DNA from 3 places in the Halomonas sp. LC1 genome. Region 2 is predicted to be linked to each of the others. Evidence: predicted binding sites of a transcription regulator. Region 2 holds the regulator's gene; each other region holds the start of a gene.

Region 1 (3,275 bases), on a different contig from region 2:
GCCACCGGAGAGCGCATCGGCGCGCTTATCGATCGCGTGGGGCAGGCCTACACGCTCAAGCAAGCGAAACGCTTCTGCCACGGCTTCCTGCGGGTAGCGGCGTAAAAAACTGCGCCAGAAACCAACATAGCCCAGCTGGCCAGAGAGCACGTTCTCCATCACGCTCAGGCGGTCCACCAGGGCGTACTCTTGGAAAATCATCCCCATGGAGCGGCGAGCATGACGCAGGCGGCTGCCTGAGAGTTTCGTCAGCTCCACGTCTTCCAATCGAATGCTGCCTTGGGTGGGCTCTACCAGACGATTCACGCAGCGGATCAACGTGCTCTTTCCCGCGCCAGACGGGCCAATAAGTGCCATAACCTGCCCTTTCGGCAGCGAGAGCTGGATATCGGTCAGCGCGCGGTCGCCGGTCGGGTAACGCTTGCCAACGCCGGTGAGTGTCAACATGGAGGATGCCTCAATCTCTTATGCGTCCGTGCTTGCGTTCACAAGCACGTCTCTAATGGCTACATAGCGGCTCGGCCAGGAGGTCGCCCTCCTGGCCGAGAAAATCATGGAACGACCGATGGATTAGTCGCAGTCGTACGTCACACCGTTAGCATCGGCGATGGTACGGATCACTGACCAGTTCTCTTGATAGGTGATCGGAATGAACTGAGCTTCACCGGAGTTGGCAAACTCGGCTTCCAGCGGTGTGCCTTCCCAGTCGTAGCTGAAGAACGCATCCTGAATCTGCTCGGCAAGCTCCGGGCTCAGGTTGTGCGCCAGACCATAGGCCGTGGTGGGGAAGGTTTCCGAGGTGTAGATGACGTTGTAATCGCCTTCGCTCACCACATCGCGTGACAGCATGCGCTTGGCCACGGAGTTGGCAATGGCGGCGGCGTCGTAATCTTTGTTCACTACGCCCAGGATGGAGTTGTCGTGAGAGCCAGAGAAAGCTGTCTCGAAATCTTCACCCGCTTCCAGGCCGTACTCGGAGCGCAGCAGCGCGGAAGGCGCGCGGAAACCGGAGTTGGACGTTTCGGAGGTAAACGCCAGCTGACGACCGGCTAAGTCTTCCACCGACTCGATACCGCTATCGGGGTAGGTGATGATTTCCATCTCGTAGCCGAAACTGCCGTCTTCCGCCGCCATCATGGCGAAGGGGCGGAAGCCACCGCAGTTGACTGCCACCGGCACACCGCCCGTGTTGAAGCCCGCCACGTGGAGGCGACCGGCTCGCAGCGCTTCCTGCTGGGCAGCGTTGGACTGCACCGGGAAGAACTGGACGTTTTTACCGGTAGCGTCGCTCAGGTGATCCAGAAAATCGGCCCAAACGTCGGCATACACGGCCGGATCTTCAACCGGCGTGTAAGCAAATACCAGCGTATCCGGATTGACCCACTGCGACTCATCGCTGGGCACGTCGGCGATCATGTCGCCGTCGTTGTCCATGTAGCGCGAAGAGAGATCAGCAGAGGCAGTGACCGCTGCCAGTGCAAACGCGCCCGCAACGGCGGCGCTCAACAGCGTACGAGAGATAGAGAGAGTATGCATGCATCACCTAAGCGAGTTAAGAAGTGTTAACGCCATAGTGGCGATCCGATGTGACAGCCTCGGGACACTCTCATGACGCCTAGGTGACGAATCCGTGACGACTAACAGTCGCCGCCCACGCAGCAGCCGCGCCGCTCCACGAACAGGCTGTTGCCGGCGATTTTCTTGGCCTGATGCTTCAGCTCCGAGAGCTGCGCAGCGATATCCAGCGCCTTGCAGGGAGCGGGGTCGGTAATCGGCTTGACGGCAATCGAGACACTGACGAAGGGGAAGAATGTCACGCCGCCCTGGCGGCTTTCGATGGAGATCCCCCCCTGAAGACGGTCACTCTCCTCGTAAAAGCCAGGCGCCATCACTTCGAAAGAGTGGAGAATCTGCTGGCAGACGCTTTCCCAGTGTTCCAGCGGCAGTAACATCATGAAATCGTCGCCGCCGATATGGCCGATAAAGCCGCCGGCACTCTCCACCTGCGCCTGCAGCAATCGGGACAGTGAGATGATCACGTGGTCGCCGCGGGCATAGCCGTAGGCGTCGTTAAACGCCTTGAAGTTATCCAAATCCACGTAGGCCGCCGCGAAGCCGCTGCCTTGGGATAAATACGAAGCCAAGGTTTCGTTGATCAGAATATTGCCGGGCAGCCCGGTGAGTGGATTGGCGTGGCGCGCTTGGCGCACTTGAATCGCGGTAATCTCACGCAGCAGATCGACGATATTGCCCATCCCCAGGTACTGCCCCTCGCCATCGACGATGACGAAATCCTCCTGTTCGATGTCGCGGCTGTCGGTGAGCTGCTGGCTCAGCGCTTCTAGGGAGAGATCCGCATCCGCCACGATCATTTTAGGATCGGCGATCTCCAGCACGCAGCGCTTAGCGTACAGCGCGTGGCTGTACTGGTTGGTGAACAGCGTGAGGAAGGCATTGCGGCGCACCACCGCCACGGGAACACCCGCTTCGATCACCGCCACGCAGCGCAGCCGCGGGTCCCCGCGAAAGCGCTCGGCCAGCGTGGGTACCGAACAGCTCGCCGAGACGCTCTCGATCGGGCGTAAAATGGAGTGCGCGGTGCGACCCGCCGGGCTTTTGAGCTGGGTCGTGGCAGGCAGGAGCGTATTGAGCTGCATGGGAGGCTGAAGGCTTGGCCGAGCGAAGTAGAAACCTTGCAGCAGCGCAAGGCCTCTGTCTAGCTCCCATAAACAGAGATGTTCAGCGGCCGTTTCAACGCCTTCGGCGATGAGCTGGCAGTCGAGACTGCGCGCCACGTCCAAAATGGAGCGCAAAAACTCCCGTTTGGCAGGCTCTTTGTCGATCCCTGAGATGAAGTGGCGGTCGAGCTTGACGAAATCGGGCCGCAGCTCTGACCAGTGGCGCAGGCTGGAGTGCCCGGCCCCCAAATCATCCAACGCGACCTGAAAGCCCATATCGCGGTAGTGGTCCACCGCTTGACGCATCAGTTCGTAGTCATGAATCGGCACGTGTTCGGTCAACTCGATGACCACGCGCTCAGGGGGCAGGCCGCTCTCTTGGATGAAGCTCATCGTCAGCCCTTCGCGGAAATCACGCTCCACGATGGTCAACGGCATCACGTTGAGAAACAGCAGTCCCGGCAGTTCGAGCTCGGCAAACCGACGAATGGCGAGACGCCGACACAGAAGATCCAGCTCGACCAGCAGGCCCGCCTGGGTCGCCACATCGAATAACCGCAGGGGAGAGTGCAGCGGGGACGTTTTTGGCCCGCGAAT
Region 2 (3,275 bases):
GCAGCTCCTGCTCGCTGCCGACTAGGCGCGCTTCGCAATCGAGCACGACCTGCACGCTGTGTTGCTGGTGAGACAGCGCCAGCGCATCGCGGCGAATACTCTCTAGCATCGGCCCTACGGCAAGCGGCTGGTGATCTTCTCCCCCTCGGTCGATTTCGAGCCGAGAGAGTAGTAGCAGGTCGTTGACCAAGTTCTGCATGCGCTTGGTCTGCTCTTCCATCTGACCGATACCTTTGCCCAATCGAGGCGGCAATAGCTCTTTCAAATCGCCGTACGTTTCCAGGTAGCCCGAAAGGACGGTCAGTGGTGTGCGCAGCTCGTGAGACACGTTGGCCACGAAGTCGCGGCGCATCTGTTCCAGGCGATGCAGGCGCGTAATGTCCCGGGCCATGACCAAGCGCTCGTCATCACCATAGAGCGTGATTTGATACTGTAAAATGCGTCGCTCGTCGATGGGCGAGGTGAGGGTCAGCGGCTCGCTATATTCACGGGCATTGAAGTAGCTGATAAAACGCGGGTCACGCAGCAAGTTGGTAATGTGCTGACCGCGGTCATGGGCCGTTTGCAGGCCGAGCATGTCGGTGGCGGCACTGTTCCACCACTCTAAATCTCCGTGGCGATCCAGCATCACGACGCTATCACGCATCGCCTCCGAGGACTCTTGAATACGCGCGAGGGTGGCTCGCAAGCGGCTTTGCGTTATGCGCTGGCTTTTTTGGTAACGATAAAGGCGATCGAAGAGTTCGCCCCACATGCCAGTGGCCGCAGGTGGCTCATCGTGGGGGTTCAGCGTAAGCCATTTGAACAGGGCTCTAAGCTGACGGAGTTGATAGACTAAACAGAGCGTCAGACCTGCCGCCAAGCCGAAACCGGGGTAGCCCAGCAGCCATCCCAGGCACATCCCTAGGAAAGCCAGCCAGATGATTCGCCACAGTTCACGGCTCCACAGGCGCACGATTACACCCGAGCAGAGAAACGATATCCAGTGCCCCGCACTGTTTGAATCAGATTCTGGTGCGCTTCACCCAGCGCTTTGCGCAACCGGCGAATATGCACGTCCACCGTGCGCTCTTCGACGTATACGTTGCCGCCCCACACCTGATCGAGTAACTGGCTACGGGTATAGGCACGCTCTTGGTGGGTCATGAAAAACTGCAGTAAGCGGTACTCGGTAGGACCCATCTCCAGGGCCTTGCCGTACGCGCTCACACGATGGCTCACCGGATCTAACAGCAGGCCATTGATTTCGATGGGGTCTTCCACACCACGCGGGGTCGCTCGGCGCAGCACGGCTTTCAGGCGCGCCACCAATTCACGGGGCGAAAACGGCTTGGTGATGTAGTCATCCGCGCCCGCTTCCAGACCCTGAATCTTATTGTCCTCTTCGCCCTTGGCGGTCAGCATGATGATCGGCAGCTCGGCCGTGGCCTCTTCACGCTTGAGACGACGGGCCAACTCGATGCCGCTGGTGCCCGGCATCATCCAGTCCAGCAGCAGCAGGTCGGGCTGGTGATCGACCACCATCGCATGAGCATCCTGGGCGTTGTCCGCTTCAAGCACGCGATAGTCAGCCATTTCCAGCGCCACAGCGATCATCTCGCGAATGGGCGCCTCATCATCGACGATCAGTACGGTCTTGGCGGTCATTCCAGGGCCTCACGGTGTTCTAAGAAAGCTCATCTATGCGAAAACAGTTCAATGACATGTCTGTGACGATAACACCATGACTTAATGACAATTCTATGACACCCAGCATAATTAGCCAGTCACCGGCCACCCGCTAAGCGCGATGCCAGCAAAAACCAAAAGCCCGGACCAGTGATTGTTCAGAAACGCCTGGAAGCAGCGGTCGCGGTCACAGTGAAAAATTAACCGCTGCTGATGGGCAAACGTTGCGGCCATGCCTGCCAAACCCAGCCAGAAGAAACCGCCTAACCCAACCCGTATACCTACCCAGGTAAGCAGAGCCAGCGTCGCCAACTGCAGCAGGCCAATGATGAAACGGTCGGCACTGCCAAACAGCACCGCGGTGGACTTAATGCCAATTTTGAGATCATCGCCGCGATCCACCATGGCGTACTGGGTGTCATACGCGACCGTCCAGAGCACGTTGGCACTGAACAGTATCCACGCGTCTAACGGCACCTCACCAAGCACGGCACCAAACGCCATCGGGATCGACCAGGAGAACGCCGCCCCGAGCACCACCTGGGGAAAATGGGTGTAACGCTTCATGAACGGATAAATGGAGGCCAGCAGCACACCCCCAAGCGAAAGCAGCACGGTAAACCAGTTGGTCAGCAGTACTAAAATAAAGGCGGCGGCCACCAACGCCACAAACAGCAGTTGCGCTTCGGTTTCGCTAATCCGCCCCGTTGCTAAAGGCCTCTGCTTGGTGCGCTTAACATGACCATCAAAGTGGCGGTCGGCGTAGTCGTTCACCACGCAGCCTGCGGCGCGCATCACATATACCCCAGCGATAAAAATCAGCAGCACATCGCGGCCCGGCACGCCCTCGGAGGCGACCCACAGCGCCCATAGCGTTGGCCACATCAACAGCCAGGTGCCGATGGGTCGGTCCAAACGCATTAGCTGTAAGAAATCGGTCAAGCGGGCCCACCCGGTCGGGCGCAATAGAGAACGGTCCATGCTCATGCTTACCTCGTCGAAAAAGTCGCTGCGTTAGCCTAGCGCGACGGCAGGCCCAGTGCATCTGCCATGGTGGATAAAAAATACTCTTGCACGAGTAACGAAAGCCCACCGTGCTCAAAGACCGAGCGCCGCCCCCATAAGCTCTGGGCCGCCAGCCCTGGCTGCGAGCGGATAAAGCGCGGCCGCGTCGCCGTCGCTTCTAGCGGGCCGCGCACCAAGTCGGGCTGCTGAAACAACCAGCTGCCTAGCGAGCGCTCACCCAACTTGCCTAACCCTTTGCCTTGTAGCTGGTGAAGCGGGGCCACCGAACGCGCTACAACCCACGGCGTTTCATCGATACACAGCGCCACCTCGCGCAGCCACGCGTAACGGCGCGGCGCGATGCCAAGCGCCAGGGCTTCATCGCGCTGGGGCAAGCCGATGGTTTGGCGCAGCAAGCGCACCCGAAAAGCGCCCGGCTCACCGGCAACCATCAGGCGAGCGGTCAATGAATCGGTGGAGGCGACCCACTGCCACCAAGCCGTGCTCATGGCTGGCTGAGCGGCGGCTACCGGCAACCACTGAGGAAAGAGCGAAAAAGCAGAAGCGGATAACTCGGGGGCGGTCACCAAAGCCTCCAGGGC
Region 3 (3,275 bases), on a different contig from region 2:
GCAATCCGGTGTGTCTAACGCGGGCGCACCGCCTGCCGGCACCATGCTATGGAACAGCTTTATCATGGCCATGGCGATTACCGTGGGTAAGCTGTCGATCTCGCTGCTCTCCGCCTTTGCGATTGTGTACTTCCGCTTCCGCTTTCGGATGTTCTTCTTCTGGCTCATCTTTCTTACCCTGATGCTGCCGGTGGAGGTACGCATTATTCCTACCTTCCAGGTGGTCGCGGATCTCAACATGCTCAATAGCTTTGCCGGGCTATCGATACCGCTCATTGCTTCCGCCACCGCGACGTTTCTGTTTCGGCAGTTTTTTATGACCATCCCCGAAGAGATGCTGGAAGCGGCCCGGGTGGATGGCGCAGGCCCGCTGAAATTCTTCAAAGACATTTTGATGCCGCTCTCCATCACCAATATCGCCGCGCTGTTCGTGATCATGTTTATTTACGGCTGGAACCAGTATCTGTGGCCGCTGTTGATCACCACCGACCCGGACTACTACACCATTGTGATGGGCATTCAGCGCATGACCTCTGAAGAGAACCCCCAGTGGCACCTCATTATGGCCGCCGTGGTGATGGCGGCTCTGCCACCGGTATTAGTGATTCTGTTTATGCAACGCCTGTTTGTGAAAGGCCTGACCGAGACGGAGAAATAACCATGGCCAGCATTACCTTGGAAGGGCTAAAAAAAACCTACGCGGGCAACGTAACAGCGGTCAAAGGGGTCGATTTACACATTCAGGACGGCGAGTTTGTGGTGCTGGTCGGGCCTTCCGGCTGCGGTAAATCCACCTTGCTGCGCATGGTGGCAGGTCTGGAGACCATCACCGAGGGCACCCTGAAAATCGGCGAGCGTGTAGTGAACCAGCTAGAGCCCGCCGAGCGGGATATCGCCATGGTGTTCCAAAACTACGCCCTCTACCCGCATATGACGGTGTACAACAACTTGGCATATGGCCTGAAGAATCGCGGCTTCAAGAAAGACGACATCGACCAGCGGGTGCGCACGGCGGCTAAGATGCTGGAGATTGAGGACTTTTTGGAGCGCAAACCGCGCAAGCTCTCCGGCGGCCAGCGCCAGCGGGTGGCGATGGGCCGTGCGTTAGTACGCGAGCCCGCTGCGTTTCTGTTCGACGAGCCACTCTCTAACCTGGATGCCAAGCTGCGCGTGCAGATGCGTGTCGAGATCAAGCAGCTTCAGCGGCGGTTAAAAACCACCAGCCTCTACGTGACCCACGACCAGCTCGAAGCGATGACGCTGGGCGACCGGCTCGTGGTGCTGAATGCCGGGCAAATCGAGCAGGTAGGCACCCCGATGGAGATCTACGCCCGCCCAGCTACCATGTTTGTAGCGGAGTTTATTGGCTCCCCGGCCATGAACATGCTGCCGCTGGATTATCTTGCTCAGCAGGATACCCAGGGCGTGCTGAGTCAGTTGCCGAAAGAGACTGATACCGTCGGCATCCGCCCGGACGATATGCTGCTCGCCCCGCCAGCCGCGCCCTATATAACGCTGAACGCTACCTTGATGCTGTTTGAAGCCGCCGGGGCAGAGAGCCATCTTTACCTGAACTTGGCAGGCAGCGACCAACCCACGGTGGTGCGTACCGCAGGCCAGCCGCCGGTCAGCGAAGGTGAAACGCTGCAGGTGTACGTCACCAGCGATGCACTTCACCCGTTCAACAGCACCACTGGTAAACGTACCTCGCACTAACCTCTACGCCTTGGGAGAGACTCGCCTGAGGCGTAGCGGCTTCCTTACCAGCAGCCTGTCATCGTCACGTGATCATAACGTCATATGGACGACACTCGAATGTCACAGAGGGCTGACAACCTGAAACACACTTTAACCTGCTGCTTGTTTCCATTCGCCAGGCAGCACCTTCAACGTTTCAGGAAACGCTCCATGATGAAAACTCTAATAGCACTGGCGGTAGCGGCCACCACTTTCACGGTCTCCACAGCCCAAGCCAATAGCGATCTCAGCAACGTTTGCCCTAACCCTATCCGCATGGCCGATACGGGTATCGAGGGCATGGGCCCACTCGAAGAGGCGTTTGGCCCCTTTGCTGAAGCGTTTGAAGAGACCACCGGCCTCACGCTTGAGATGTTTAGCCTGAGCAACCGCACGGCGGCAGGCACCGCGCTGCAGTATGATGACGTGGACCTTGTGTTTGCGGGGCCGTCTGAGTTCGTCCTGTTCGACCGCGAAAGCGATATTGAAATTCTGTTTGCGATTGAGCGCCCCCACTACGGCAGCAGCTTTTATGTTCCCGCCGATAGCGATATTCAGTCGCTGGAAGACCTGGCAGGCCATCGCGTTGCTTTGAAAGATGTGGGCTCCACCAGCGGCCATATTTTCCCAAGCCAAATGCTGGTTGATGCGGGCCTGGATATTGATCGCGACCTTGAGATCATTATGGCGGGCGATGCCCGTATCGCCGCGCTGGTTAACGGCGATGTGGATGCCATGGGTGGCGGTAACCGCGATATCGAAGAGATCCAGGCGATGGACCCGGACGGCGAATACCGTGTGATTGCCACCAGCGATGTTTTACCCGGTGACCCGGTGGTGATGCGCGGCTCGCTAGACGACGCTTGTAAAACAGCGCTACGCAGCACCCTGGAAGAGAACCGCGACACCCTGTGGAACGCGCTGATTGCCACCGACCGCAACGAAGATAAGTTTTTGAACCGCGACTCCTCGCTGGGCTTTGACCGCACCAATGAAGATTACGATGTCGTGCGTCAGGCCTACGAAGCGGCGGGCATAGCCCTTTAATTCGTTTTCCACCGTTCCCTTTATCGTGATCGCACAGGGACGTGCGTTGAACGAGCGAAGGCTCTGTTAGTACCAAGACACGGTAGGTCTCTCATGTCTGTTGTTTCACTCTCCCTCCTGGCATCCGCGCAGGAGGTTTTTGTATGAATGCCATCGATATTGCTAATGTTCACAAACATTACGGCAGCTTACATGTCCTGCGTGGGCTAACGCTCAGCATCCCCAAAGGGGAGTGTGTCATTTTGCTGGGGGCTAACGGCTGTGGTAAATCCACGCTGATGCGCTGTATCAACGGCTTAGCCCCTCACGATCAGGGCGATATTCGCATTTTCAACGAATCGCTTTCGCAGCTTTCCAAACCGCGTTTGCGCACGCTACGCCAAAAAATCGGTGTGGTGTTTCAGCAGTTCAACTTAGTCCAGAACGTCAGCGTGTTTCAAAACGTGCTGTATGGCGCACTGGGCCAGCAGCGTCTTGGCTTACTGTCCACA

The links. Region 2 encodes PhoB, which activates phosphate uptake and scavenging genes when phosphate is short. Its sites were predicted from a motif close to TGTCATANNNNTGTCANA; they were not measured.
Region 1: the regulator PhoB is predicted to act here: its motif matches at 1,586-1,603, upstream of phnD (phosphate/phosphite/phosphonate ABC transporter substrate-binding protein).
Region 3: the regulator PhoB is predicted to act here: its motif matches at 1,817-1,834, upstream of phnD (phosphate/phosphite/phosphonate ABC transporter substrate-binding protein).

What each region holds. Positions count from the first base shown of each region.
Region 1 is NZ_JASSPG010000008.1:188,631-191,905, reverse strand. Features, by position in the region: gene phnC (phosphonate ABC transporter ATP-binding protein) at 1-447, opposite strand, end outside; gene phnD (phosphate/phosphite/phosphonate ABC transporter substrate-binding protein) at 571-1,536, opposite strand; gene QIT27_RS14385 (bifunctional diguanylate cyclase/phosphodiesterase) at 1,638-3,275, opposite strand, start outside.
Region 2 is NZ_JASSPG010000007.1:143,646-146,920, forward strand. Features, by position in the region: gene phoR (phosphate regulon sensor histidine kinase PhoR) at 1-955, opposite strand, end outside; gene phoB (phosphate regulon transcriptional regulator PhoB) at 958-1,647, opposite strand; gene ubiA (4-hydroxybenzoate octaprenyltransferase) at 1,759-2,649, opposite strand; gene QIT27_RS12715 (chorismate--pyruvate lyase family protein) at 2,688-3,260, opposite strand.
Region 3 is NZ_JASSPG010000008.1:157,463-160,737, reverse strand. Features, by position in the region: gene ugpE (sn-glycerol-3-phosphate ABC transporter permease UgpE) at 1-658, shown strand, start outside; gene QIT27_RS14250 (sn-glycerol-3-phosphate import ATP-binding protein UgpC) at 661-1,716, shown strand; gene phnD (phosphate/phosphite/phosphonate ABC transporter substrate-binding protein) at 1,909-2,784, shown strand; gene phnC (phosphonate ABC transporter ATP-binding protein) at 2,928-3,275, shown strand, end outside.